Regions from separate parts of the Methylophaga sp. UBA3603 genome, predicted to be linked through region 1. Evidence: riboswitches for the same ligand, from Rfam matches in the RefSeq annotation. Region 1 holds a riboswitch; the other holds the start of a gene.
What was found. A riboswitch is a leader RNA that binds a small molecule or an ion and turns the genes downstream of it on or off. The one in region 1 is predicted to bind cyclic di-GMP.
Positions count from the first base shown of each region.

Region 1 (6,146 bases):
CGTTCATCACTCTCACGTTGTTCACGATATATCAGCAAGCTGGTCAAGCCATCAGATAAACGATGACCGATTTCACTGAATAAACGTTTTTCGTCGTTAGTCCACTCTCGCTCATACGAACATTGATGCAAACCAAACACCCAGGGTTTACCGGTTTTTGGATAGATGGCCGTACCGATGATTGAGCGAATATGATGCTCTCTCAGAAATTCGGGTGCATCAGGACTTTCTATAGTGGTAATCAGCGTTACTGGTTCACTGTTGGCCAGATAGGCTTCCAGACCTCGGGCTGCCTCTTCGGTCATCGGGAAATCTGTTCCAGCAGACAGACCACCAGGGTAGTCAGGAGTGGTCTGCTCCATGGGGATATGCCAAGTGGCACTTGCTGGATCACAAGGATATAAAAGCCATGCTCTGTCACATGCAAAACACGACAATATCGCTGCCAGAACATCACTCATCATCTGCTCAAGATCATTGGTGCCCTGAATAGCCCGGTTGACCTGATCCAGACATTCAAGAAACCACAAATGAGACTGATTTTCCTGCTCTGTACGTTTCAGGTCGGTGATATTTTGAAAATAGCCATGCCATACCATTCCGTTTTCTGAATCCGCTTCAGGCATGGCTTTGCAATCCACTAAAACCTTACCTTTCTGAGGGTGTAACACATGCCAACCCAGATTCAGAGGTTGCATCGTTTGAGCTGACTCAGCCATTTTCTGCAGAATAATGCCACGATCATCTGAATCAATGCTCATCCATGCAGACGAGGAATCTTCAATAATTTGTGCTGCGGTAAAACCAAAAATATCAACGATGGAAGCTGTACTGTCGAGAATTGCTATCTGCCGCTCAGACTGCAGACAAAACTTCACTATGGCAACCGGTGAGGTATCGGCTACATAGCTGTTCACGAGAGGCTTTTTGGCTTTGTTTTGGCTGAGGTGGTCATTAGATAGATGGTCAATACCCCGTCTGTTTTTACTTAGCGATTAAGTTGAAATAATTTCAAGGACTTACTGATTCATAACAGGCAATTAAAAATATTTAAACAGAACTGTTAATTGATTTTAACGATCTTAAAATGCCGGGGCATCTTAGGCATATTACCTTTTCATTACAAGGGATAATTCTCACTAAAACCAGGGACTTTTACCTTGGTCGTAATATATTGACTCCAAGGAAAGAAAATAATTTGTCCCGTAGAAATTTAATGCGATTATAGAGATTTATTCTCCAAAAACCTGTGCTCTCCATCTCATCCTCAAGCATGAACTAAAAGCAAGTGGTCTTATGGTTTTTGTGAGCGTTTGATGAGTCAGGTCAGTAGAGTTGTAAAACGTTGGGCGGGAGGTGAGTTTACAAAAACACCTGGATCGTTTTTTTCTGCGAAGCAGACATTTACGATCACATTTTCATAAAGCCAGTAAATATAACCGCCTTCATCCATCCGGTAGCGCCACTGGTACTGACACTGTACCCACCCTTCTTCGAGCGAAGTAAGTAATATCGGTGGTTCATCGGCCTGTAATCGTGGTTTGAACTCCACTGTCTTGACTTTTAAACCAACACGAAAACGATCAATTAAAAAATAATCATCTGTCAGTTGATAGCGAATGCGATTTCCGGAAATATCATCCCCATGCTTATCAAGCAATATTTGCTTATTAGACAAAACAGAAGAGGAGGATTTTAGCGGATAGCGATCAGGTAATCCTGCCCTTGCTTTTTTGTGCGCATCAGAAAGCTGAGATTTATCCCACTGAAAGATAATAATTTGTACAACGAGTTTTTGCATTAATAAGTTACCGGACTAACCGTAAGTGATTTATTAAGTGTATTTGTACCAAAGTACAATTAAAAAACGTCTAAATAAGGATTATTTTGAATCTGTGTCGAACTTTATAAGACACATTTATTTTTAATTTTTGCCAAACTTAATGCGAATTAAGGACGGAAAGTTTCCGGTCTCAAAGTTGAGATTGCTGAACTACAAAAATTGAGGATATATCTATGAAAAACTTAACAAAAATTTTAGCAATATCTGCATTATGTTTTGCTCCAGTTTCCTTTGCTGCAACCATTGATAGCCTATATGATAGCTTTGAAGGTGAAGGTCAGGCGAGTTCTGTCTTAAACTATAACAGCTTCGTTAATTGGGATGTATCAAACGGTACGGTTGATTTGATCAAAAACGGTAATCAATGGGGAATCGTTTGTTCAGTTGGTAGCTTTTGCGTAGATCTGGACGGCTCAACTGGTGACGCAGGAATTTTGTCTTCTAAAAATGGTTTTTCTGCAGGAAAATACAAAGTGAGTTTTGATTTATCTGGTAATCAACGTAATGGTCCTGCTGACCAAGTTTCGGTGTTGTTTGGAGCAGGTGCACTTGTTAATCATCTTCTCTTGGATTGGGATGAAAATTGGCATACCTATAGTTTCCTGGTTGATTTGGTTGATGGGGATAAATTATCTTTTAGAAACTTCGGGGGGGATAATGTTGGAGCGATGCTGGATAACATCCGGGTTTCAGCCGTTCCAATACCAGCAGCAGTTTGGTTATTTGGTTCAGGTTTGATGGGCTTTTTAGCAATGCGTAGAAGAGCGAAAAGCCAGTAATTCTGACGCTTATTTTATCTAAAAAAGCCGTGACAGTTTCTGTCACGGCTTTTTAATTGTTAGCATAAGATGATCAATTGACCAAGCTTTGAATCGGAGCAGGAATACGTCCGCCTAGTCGCACAAAGCGGTTTTCCTGATTCCCCATATTGACAGCCATCACTGGGCCTTCACCCAACAAACCACCAAACCGGACAATATCACCTGCTTTTTTGCCAGGCGCTGGAATCAATCTTGCTGCTGTGGTTTTTTTGTTAATCACACCAATTGCCATTTCATCAGCAATAATCGCGGATAGCATTTCAGCTGAAGTATCTCCAGGTAAAGCCACCATATCCAGGCCAACTGAACAGACTGCCGTCATGGCTTCGAGTTTTTCCAGATTCAAGGTGCCGTTTGCAGCCGACTCAGCAATGGTCAAATCTTCACAAACCGGAATAAACGCACCACTTAAACCACCCACATGTGAGCTGGCAAACGCACCACCTTTTTTCACTGCATCATTGAGCATGGATAAAAATGCGGTACTGCCAGGTGATCCAAAAGCTGGCAAACCGATCGCTTCAAAAATCTCTCCGACACTGTCATTACGATTCGGTGTCGGTGCCAACGACAAGTCGACAATACCAAATGGCAGATTGAGTAATTGTGCCACTTCACGGCCCACCAACTCACCAGCACGTGTCAGTCTGGCTGCTGTTTGTTTAATGACATCCGCCGCACGGCTCAGATCCATATTTTCATCTTCAGCCAAGGCTTTTTCCAAAGCCGCTTTTACTACACCGGGACCACTGACACCAACACTGACAACCGCATCTGCTTCACCGATACCTAAATAAGCACCGGCCATAAACGGTACATCCTGAGGAATATTGGCAAAGACCACTAATTTTGCAGCAGCAAGGCCATCATCGTCTGCAGTGAGTTCTGCAGCCTGTTTGATGATTTGCCCCATCTTGAGAATCGCGTCCATGTTGATACCGGCACGCGTACTGGCCACATTGACGGATGAACAGATTCGTTGCGTTTCCGTCAGCGCCTGTGGAATGGCTTCGATCAAAGCCTGATCGCCCTTACTCATGCCCTTCTCTACCAAAGCAGTAAAACCACCAATAAAATCCACACCCAATTCATGCGCCGCTTTATCAAGCGTTACGGCGACCTCAACTAATTGTTCTGAACTGAAAGGTGCACCGACAACACCGATTGGGCTGATAGAAATCCGTTTATTGGCAACTTCAATACCGTAGCGTCTTTCAATGCGGTTACAGGAAGCCACCAATTGGCCAGCATAACGGGTGATTTTGTCGTAAATTTTACGTTTGAATGTTTCCAGATCATGACTGACGCAATCGGTCAGGTTGATGCCAACAGTGACGGTGCGAAGATCCAGGTTTTGTTCCCGCACCATCATCAAAGTTGAAATAATGTCTTTTTCGTTGAGCATGAGAGGTTCCTTAATTACTGATGTTGCTCACGGATTCGAAGATCTTGCGATGTTGCGTATCAATTTCGATATCCAGTCTCTGGCCGACTTCATGGAGTGCATCACGCAAATCCTGCATGATGGTTGAACGCGGTACATCAACTTCAAACACCATCAGATTATCCATCGGATTCTTACCGCCTTTGAAAATCGCCTGAATATTGGTGATATTCACCCCATGACGGGCGAGTTGGGTAGATACTTCAGCCACCAGACCCCGTCGATCCGGGCCGATTACGGTCAGAATATAGGGTTGCACTTCAGGCGGATTTTCCTGCCAGGGTGTTGGTTGCTCATCCCAGGGATCAACGTGAATCGACAAACGCATTTTCTGGCCTACCTGCTGGAGAGCCTTGTGTAATTCTTCACACTGAGCGTCTTCCGGCATTGAAACCATTAATAATGCGCCGAATACCGATTGAAGCAGTGTTTGGCTCAGATTTTCAATATTACCGCCGTGCTCGGTAATAACCGTGGCAACTGCTGCCATAATGCCTGGCTGGTCATTGCCAAGAACCGAAATGAGTGCCTTGTTCACGATGTCTCCTTGTATGAGATCGAATAGTTAAAAGCGGGTTTGGGCATAATTTTTTGAGGGAACCGCCTGCTCCTGTGGTCAATAGACCAAAGCAAATCCACAATGTCACATTGACGCGCCATTTTAGTTCATTAATGATGAATTTTTGTACAGATAAAGAATAGTCGGATAGCTTATCAAATTAGGGCTTGTTGATGTGCAATTTACCTATCATGAAGTTTTTGCTGTTTTATCGTTTAATAAGCCTAGTCTGCGCTTGCGTCAGCTGAATTTTCAGCTTTATTAGCACGGCTTTTCCAGCCGATTCTAACGCTTTGAGGGTGTCGCAACTCTTAGTGCTTTCTGAAACATTTGCGAAGTTTGTATCAAAATTAAAGTTTATTGTTTACTCCTAAATAAGAGTTTTTTATGGCCATTCAATTTCTACCGATTATCAAAGCTGTTGCGCCTTATGTAGCCCAAGTTGCAGCCTATGCGATACCGGCATTTACTGCCAAACCCGAAGCGGTCAAAGCAGATCCGGTTGTGGTTAAACAGATAGAAGAATTGCAAAAAGCAGCAACACAGAACGCTCAATCCATTCATGTGCTGGCTGAAAATATGCAGCAGGCGATCAGTGGCTTTGAAACGGCTGCTGAAGAAGCCAAAAGGCAGGTTAAAACCTATCGAAATCTCTTATTTTTTTCATTAGGTTTGTCAGCGATATCAGTGCTGATATGTCTTTATCTGCTTTTGAGATAGGTCACTATGCCACATTGCATTATTGAATTTTCCAGCTCACTGGATATCCCACCAGACCTATTGGTGGAGGCCGTTCATCATGGCGTATTGGAATCGGCTTTATTTGAGTCATCCCATATTAAAACCCGAGCACTGGCTTATGAGTATTTTCGACTGGCGGAGGACTGTAACGATTTTATCCATGTCACTATCCGTCTGCATCACGGCCGCACCACACAACAGAAGCAACAGTTAACCAAGCTGGTATTACAACAGTTGGAAAAACTTGCGTTAAAAAGTACTTCTATAACGCTGGAAACGGTGGATATTGAAACTGAAAGTTATGCGAAAGCTATCACCCCTTAACCATTAAATGCACACCCCTTTCAGGTTTGAATACCCTGTTTTTCCGCTAATACTTGTTGATGGCGCATTGCTGTAACGGAAGGATTCTCACCAAATAGACTGGTGTAATCATGGGTAAACTGACCGGCATGAAAAAAGCCCCATTGCTGGGCAATCATCGAGATGGTCTGCTCGTCCTCTAACCCGTTTAGCAAAATCCGTCTTACAGCATTGAGCCTTGAAATCCGCATACATTTAAGCGGGCTTATTCCCAATACATCTTCAAAACAATATTGCAGGGTACGACGACTGACATGTGCCAAATCACACAGATCCGTAATACTGAGCGGTTTATCAGGGTGGGAGTCCAGATACGCTGTAATCTTTTCTACCACGGCACGGCGTTTCACAAAGCTCGGTTTTTCATGAATCTGC
Region 1 is NZ_DFMC01000008.1:205,930-212,075, reverse strand. It holds gene B4F66_RS06460 (bifunctional diguanylate cyclase/phosphodiesterase) at 1-917, opposite strand, end outside; gene B4F66_RS06455 (hypothetical protein) at 1,322-1,801, opposite strand; cyclic di-GMP riboswitch class I at 1,924-2,001, shown strand; gene B4F66_RS06450 (VPLPA-CTERM sorting domain-containing protein) at 2,017-2,622, shown strand; gene B4F66_RS06445 (PFL family protein) at 2,696-4,069, opposite strand; gene B4F66_RS06440 (glycine cleavage system transcriptional repressor) at 4,080-4,646, opposite strand; gene B4F66_RS06435 (hypothetical protein) at 5,055-5,387, shown strand; gene B4F66_RS06430 (5-carboxymethyl-2-hydroxymuconate Delta-isomerase) at 5,394-5,732, shown strand; gene B4F66_RS06425 (helix-turn-helix domain-containing protein) at 5,753-6,146, opposite strand, start outside.

Region 2 (6,146 bases), on a different contig from region 1:
TAACAGTAGCAAGATGGCAAAAAATAAATTGGCGCGAAGTTTCAGGCTCATACCACTTTGGTTTCCGTTGTTCCCTTGCCACCAAGATTATCCACCCAGCGAAGACTGATCGTATCTCCGATTTCCCCTCCTTTGAGTTGAAAGGCAAAGTAAGGATTACGTGAAGTTGCCGTACCACATTTCACCGTTAACACTTCTTCCTGGTTACGCCAGCAGCGAATGTCCTGAATGAATTCAGCCGGAATCAGCTCTTCCTGCTCGTTTTTACCCCGCCCTGTATGCATTGGATGGGACAGTAAAATTCTGATTAGCGTATTACCCTCCAGCAATTTGGCCCGTATTCTATCTCTGGAATTTGTTGTCATCAGGCACACCCACCAATATCAATTTCCACATAACGACTGGTTCGGTAAAGCTTACCATCCGCCCTGACCATGGCAATTATCTCCGAATCTTCGGCGACTTTAAGCATTGTTTTAAAGGGAAAGCTGACTACAGAAGTGGGTTCAAGGGCCATTGCCAGAGGGAAAGGGTTTTTCTCCACCAATAATGCCACTCGCTGAATATTTTCCAGACTACTGCTGATTTCAACCGGAACACTGGCCCCATTCACAGCATAGGTAGGAGGAGAACCAATTGTGAATTGAATGGCTTCTTCATTAACCTCTTCAGCCTCTCCCAGAAACGTTAATATCGCATCTTCCAATGTTTCTGCATTGAAAGCATCCTGAGGCCAATGTGCTAATAGAATTCTTGGAGCCATTAAACCACTAGCCGCTACCAAAGCCAGCGTTGAAGCAGAGATGGATTGCTTTAGTAATTTTCGACGATATTTATCTAAATTATCATTCATCGAATTTCTTCCATCATTGCGATATCCGTTTCAACCTGTCTCAAACGTGAGCTGATTTTAGCGAGTTCAAATTCATCACCTCGGGCATAGTCTGCTGCAATTCTGAGCTGATCTGCAGCCTGCATCAACTGACCAGAACTATGATAATGCTCAGCCAGCCAGACATGAGATTTACTTTTCTGTCCCATATCACCATAAGCTTTGGCCAATAATCTGTATAAATCCGCAGAAGATTCACCGACATCTAATTGACGTTGCAAAATAGTAATCGCTTTACGTGGTTCATTGGCTCTCAACAAGGCTTGAACTTGCTTGATAGAAAGCGCCCAATCATCCGGATAAACCCGCTGAAAATCATTATAAATTGCCAGTGCTGCATCCATTCTTCCCAACGCAATTTCGATATCCGCCAGCACCAGATGATAGCTTAACTGATTATCATCCAAATCGATTAAGTCATTAATTTCATCACGAGCCTGGGTATAGTTGCTATTTTTCAATAATGCCAGGGCATAACCATATCGAGTGACAGACTGATCTTCTGTTGTATTTTCTTTCAGCTTATCTTCATAGGTTTTGATCAATTCACGCAGATTTGCAGATGTCATGACACGCACTTTTTCACGCATCAGATAAAACTTTTTGGTATCTCTTATCTGGGGCCGTGGTTCAAGATTGGCAGCACGTCCACGGGCATCTGCAATACGGGACACGGTGATTGGGTGAGTTCTGAGAAATTCCGGAATCTGGTCGCCACCGTAGAAGCGACCTGCAATCTGCAACCGCTCAAAAAAACGTGGCATCGCATTTGGGTCAAAGCCTGCATTTACCAGAGTTTGCATGCCCAAATTATCGGCTTCAGCTTCATGTGCCCGACTGTAATCCAGTTGCATTTGCACATTCCCAGCCTGTACCGCCATGATAGCAGCCGAACCTGCACTCGGGTCAGCCACCCCCAATAAAGCCGCAGCAATCATCGCAGCGGTCATCGGAATACTCATGCGTTTAGAACGTTCGAAATTACGCAGAATATGCCGTTGGGTAACGTGCGCTATCTCATGCGCCATGACCGATGCCAGCTCACTTTCTGCTTCGCTCGTCAGCATCAGTCCGGTATGAATGCCAATAAAACCGCCTGGCGCGGCAAAAGCGTTAACAGAATTGTCAGGTACCACAAAAAAAGTGAAAGAACGACCGGGATCATCACTATTGGTCACCAGACGATGTCCAAGTGAGTTGATATAACTATTCACTTCCGGGTCATCAACCAGGGTCACTGATTGCTGCAGGCTCCAGTAAAAAGACTGGCCGACCTGATACTCTTCCACAGGCGAAACCAGAGCACCCGCACTGTCCCCCATTTCTGGCAACGCAATATCCAGGTTTGCCTGGGCAATGCCTTGATTGCTCATCAAAAATATAACTGTAGCGATAAGATATTTCATAACGCCTATAGACCTTGGCTCATTAAGACCGGTTCCACAAAGACAAAAACGCCGCTTGCGTTTATCATGTGAACGGATATTTTAAAGGAAATCAGTATGTCAGATTTTGATACAGAAATTGATACATCAGGTTTAAACTGTCCACTTCCAGTGCTTAAAGCGCGTAAGATGCTCAATGAAATGTCAGCCTCTCAGCGACTGCGACTCATATGTACCGATACTGGCGCGCTAAAAGATATTCCGGCCTTCTGCAAAATGACTGGTAATCCGCTACTCAGTAGTGAAGAAGTCGACGGAAAATTGTATTTCATCATCGAAAAAGGGGTATGACTGCATGGCCAAAAAACTCGCCATAATTGCAAGTAAAGGTACTTTAGATGGTGCATATCCACCATTTCTACTGGCCTCCACAGCAGCGGCGCTAGGGTTTGAAGCCAAAATATTTTTTACCTTTTACGGTTTGCAATTGCTTAAGAAAGATATGTCTCTTAAAGTCTCTCCTTTAGGCAACCCTGCTATGCCCATGCCTGTTCCGGTCCCCAGTATCGTGCAAATTATTCCAGGGCTTGAAGCCTTTGCTACCTGGATGATGCAACGCAAATTGAAAAAGAAAGGTGTTGCCAGTGTTGCTGAATTACGTGAGATTTGTCTGGAGTCAGATGTTGAATTAATTGCCTGCCAAATGACTGTCGATTTGTTTGATTTTAAAAATTCAGATTTTATCGATGGAATCAGTCATGGAGGCGCTGCCACCTTTCTGGAATTTGCCAGCGAAGCCGATATAACTTTATACATCTGAATAACCGTATTCGGTTTGGAATAGGAACAGCTTTATGCAATTTGTCTGGAAGACTTTTTTAAAAGGTTTGGCGACAGCGTTACCCGTCACCCTGACGCTTTATCTTATTTATTGGTTGGCTGTTACAGCAGAGCGTGCATTACGTCCGATAATGATTGCCATTTTACCCTATGATTTTTATTGGCCAGGGCTTGGGTTATTAGCGGCTATAGGGTTAATTTTTGTGATTGGAATTGCCGTTAATGCCTGGCTGGTCAAACGACTGTTTGATATGGGTGAATCCATCCTGGATCGCATTCCGCTGGTGAAATCGATTCATGGTGCATTACGAGATTTCACGCGTTTTTTCTCTCGCGAGAAACAGCAGGAAAGTCTCAGCAATGCTGTTGCTGTCACCATCGGTGGGGTTCAGCTGATTGGCTTTCTGGTGAAGGATAACGTTAGCCATGTTTTAGGCATGGAGGATCAGGAAAATAATCTGGTCGCCATATACCTGCCAATGAGCTATCAAGTTGGTGGCTATACAATTTGCGTTTCACGAGATCAGGTTCGGTCTTTGGAAATGTCGAATGAAGACACGATGCGCTGGATCCTGACCGCAGGACTTTCAGATAGTGAAACAGAAAGCCATCAACCAAAAATCATTGTTGAAAAATAATTTTTCACAAGGCAACTGGTAAAGAATTGTCATTACTTTCTTAGTTGCGCCGTATCCATTACCCAGTGGGATATTTATTCCTTTCCCAACCTCAACTTTCTGAATCTGATAAACCTAATACAAATCGATAAATTTGTTACAGAAAAAATGAAGGTTCTAAAAGTTGATGGGGAGTATGCGAATGACTATCCCGCTATTATTCATTTCCAGTCAAAAATAATCTATTGATTATTATTGGTGTCCCTGACAGGAGTCGAACCTGTGGCCTTCCCCTTAGGAGGGGGACGCTCTATCCATCTGAGCTACAGGGACATCGGCCGCAATTATATCAGTCAAGCTGATCGGCTTCACTTCGAAACAAACCAATTGGCGGTTGAACGGAAGTTATACAAATAAAAAAGCCGTGATGAAATTAATCATCACGGCTTTCTGAAAGAAATAAAGTTAAGCGACTTTATTTTTTGCTCTTCGACGTAATCCCATGAGTCCAAGCAATGCAGGCGCAAACATGAAAGCGGCGGCAGGGATTGGAACTTCAGAGACTCCGACAACACTATTGTAAGACATGTCCATGTAACGTACTCCAGCTGGGTCGTTATTGTCTCTAAAAGTAATTCCTGCAAAAGCACCCAAGCCGGAGATAGAGTATTTGTTGTACCCTTCCAGCATGCTGATTAGTACTGTGTTGATTAAACTACCACTATTTGAAAATAAATCTGCAGCAACATTGGATCCTGCAACAGAGCTTCCCATCACCCATGAAAAACTGTCGGCATTAAAATCAAACAAAATCGACAATGGGCCCTGAAAACTTGAGGGTGTAAGAAGTGAATTGCCAGAATCACAACCTGTGCAACCTGGATCAAAAGAGACAACTCTTATTGTTCCACTTGGTGTTAGTGATAATGGCCCTGTAGGGGAACCTGAAATTGCTGAGCCAGATGCAGTCTGACCTGTGAAAGTTTGTGAGAAACTTGCCCCATCAGCATCAATAAGGGTGGAAGTGGTAGCCCCACTCAAATCAATGTCGACTGTAGCGGCAAAAGCAGATAAAGAAAATAATGAGAAGATTATCGTAGCTATCATCTTATTCATCGGTGAACTCCTTAAAGTATGCAACCCAGCCCTGATACCTTTACTTAAAAGCACAGCTGTAATTTTCCGTCCAAGGCTCACGCCAAGTTTGGCATAATAAATAGCGTGATTAGATCACTCTTTCGAACTTACACTAAATTTTATTAAAAAGTATTGTACTTTAGTACTAATTAATAAATCTTTGATGTTAATTATTAGAGCTAATAATGTAATCCCAGCCCTATCCTTCTCATTTTGGACAGATAAATGTTCAACGCTCTATCCATCTGAGCTACAGGGACATCGGCCACAATTATAGCAGGGCTATTTTAGACCGACGAATTCTGAAGCATTCTGTCGGGGATTGAGCGGCTAATAAATTAAAAAAGCCCCTCATCAGGGGCTTTTTTATTTCATTTAAAACTCTAAACAAATTTTACCAAAATGCTGATTCGTTTCTTGGTACTCAAATGCTTTGACAATGTCCTTTAAAGCAAAAGTACGATCAATAATTGGTTTTAGCTGATTAACCTCGATAGCTTTAATCATCTCCTGCTGATGGACTCTACTACCAACAAGGACGCCCTGAAGCCTAACCTGTTTCACAAAAGTCTTCACAATATTTATATCGCAAGTCTGTCCAGAAAGAATACCGATTAACGAAATTTGGCCAGCGATACGTACAGCGTTTAGAGACTGCTCCAATGTTTCAGCACCACCAATTTCAACGACGTGGTCAACACCTTTTCCATCATTAAGTTCTCTGGCTAAAAAGCCCCATTTAGGTTCTTTTTTATAATTGATCACATGATCTGCTCCCAGCTCCTTCAACCTAGTGAGTTTTTGATCACTGGATGAAGTGGCAATCACTTTGGCGCCTGCCATTTTGGCAAACTGTAAAGCGAAAATGGATACACCACCAGTCCCTTGAAGAAGAACGGTATCACCTGATTTGAGCTGATTAAAATCGAACAAAGCCCGCCATGCTGTCAAGGCTGCTGTAGTCAACGTCGCAGATTCTGTATGAGACCAACCTGAGGGTGACTTGGTGAAAGCTTCAGCCTTTGCCGTGACATATTCTCTTGCGTAACCATCTACTCCATCGCCAGGAACAGTTGAGAAACCATCAACGACTGGTTCACCGCTTAACCAAGAAGGGAAAAACGTACTCACAACGCTATCACCGACCTTAAATTCGGTCACGTTTGGCCCCACCTCTATTACTTCACCGGCACCATCAGCCATAGGTATTCTTTTCTCTGATGCAGGCCAGAGCCCCTTGACGACCGCATAATCGTGATAATTAAGCGAGTTAGC
Region 2 is NZ_DFMC01000010.1:489,440-495,585, forward strand. It holds gene B4F66_RS13185 (histidine kinase) at 1-51, opposite strand, end outside; gene soxZ (thiosulfate oxidation carrier complex protein SoxZ) at 48-365, opposite strand; gene B4F66_RS13195 (thiosulfate oxidation carrier protein SoxY) at 365-853, opposite strand; gene B4F66_RS13200 (beta-barrel assembly-enhancing protease) at 850-2,298, opposite strand; gene B4F66_RS13205 (sulfurtransferase TusA family protein) at 2,395-2,628, shown strand; gene dsrE2 (sulfur carrier protein DsrE2) at 2,633-3,097, shown strand; gene B4F66_RS13215 (DUF502 domain-containing protein) at 3,132-3,755, shown strand; tRNA gene B4F66_RS13220 (tRNA-Arg) at 3,991-4,067, opposite strand; gene B4F66_RS13225 (hypothetical protein) at 4,200-4,850, opposite strand; cyclic di-GMP riboswitch class I at 4,867-4,953, opposite strand; gene B4F66_RS13230 (zinc-dependent alcohol dehydrogenase family protein) at 5,247-6,146, opposite strand, start outside.
Region 2: it holds a riboswitch for cyclic di-GMP, as region 1 does, so the genes downstream of both, B4F66_RS13225 (hypothetical protein) here and B4F66_RS06450 (VPLPA-CTERM sorting domain-containing protein) in region 1, are expected to answer to the same signal.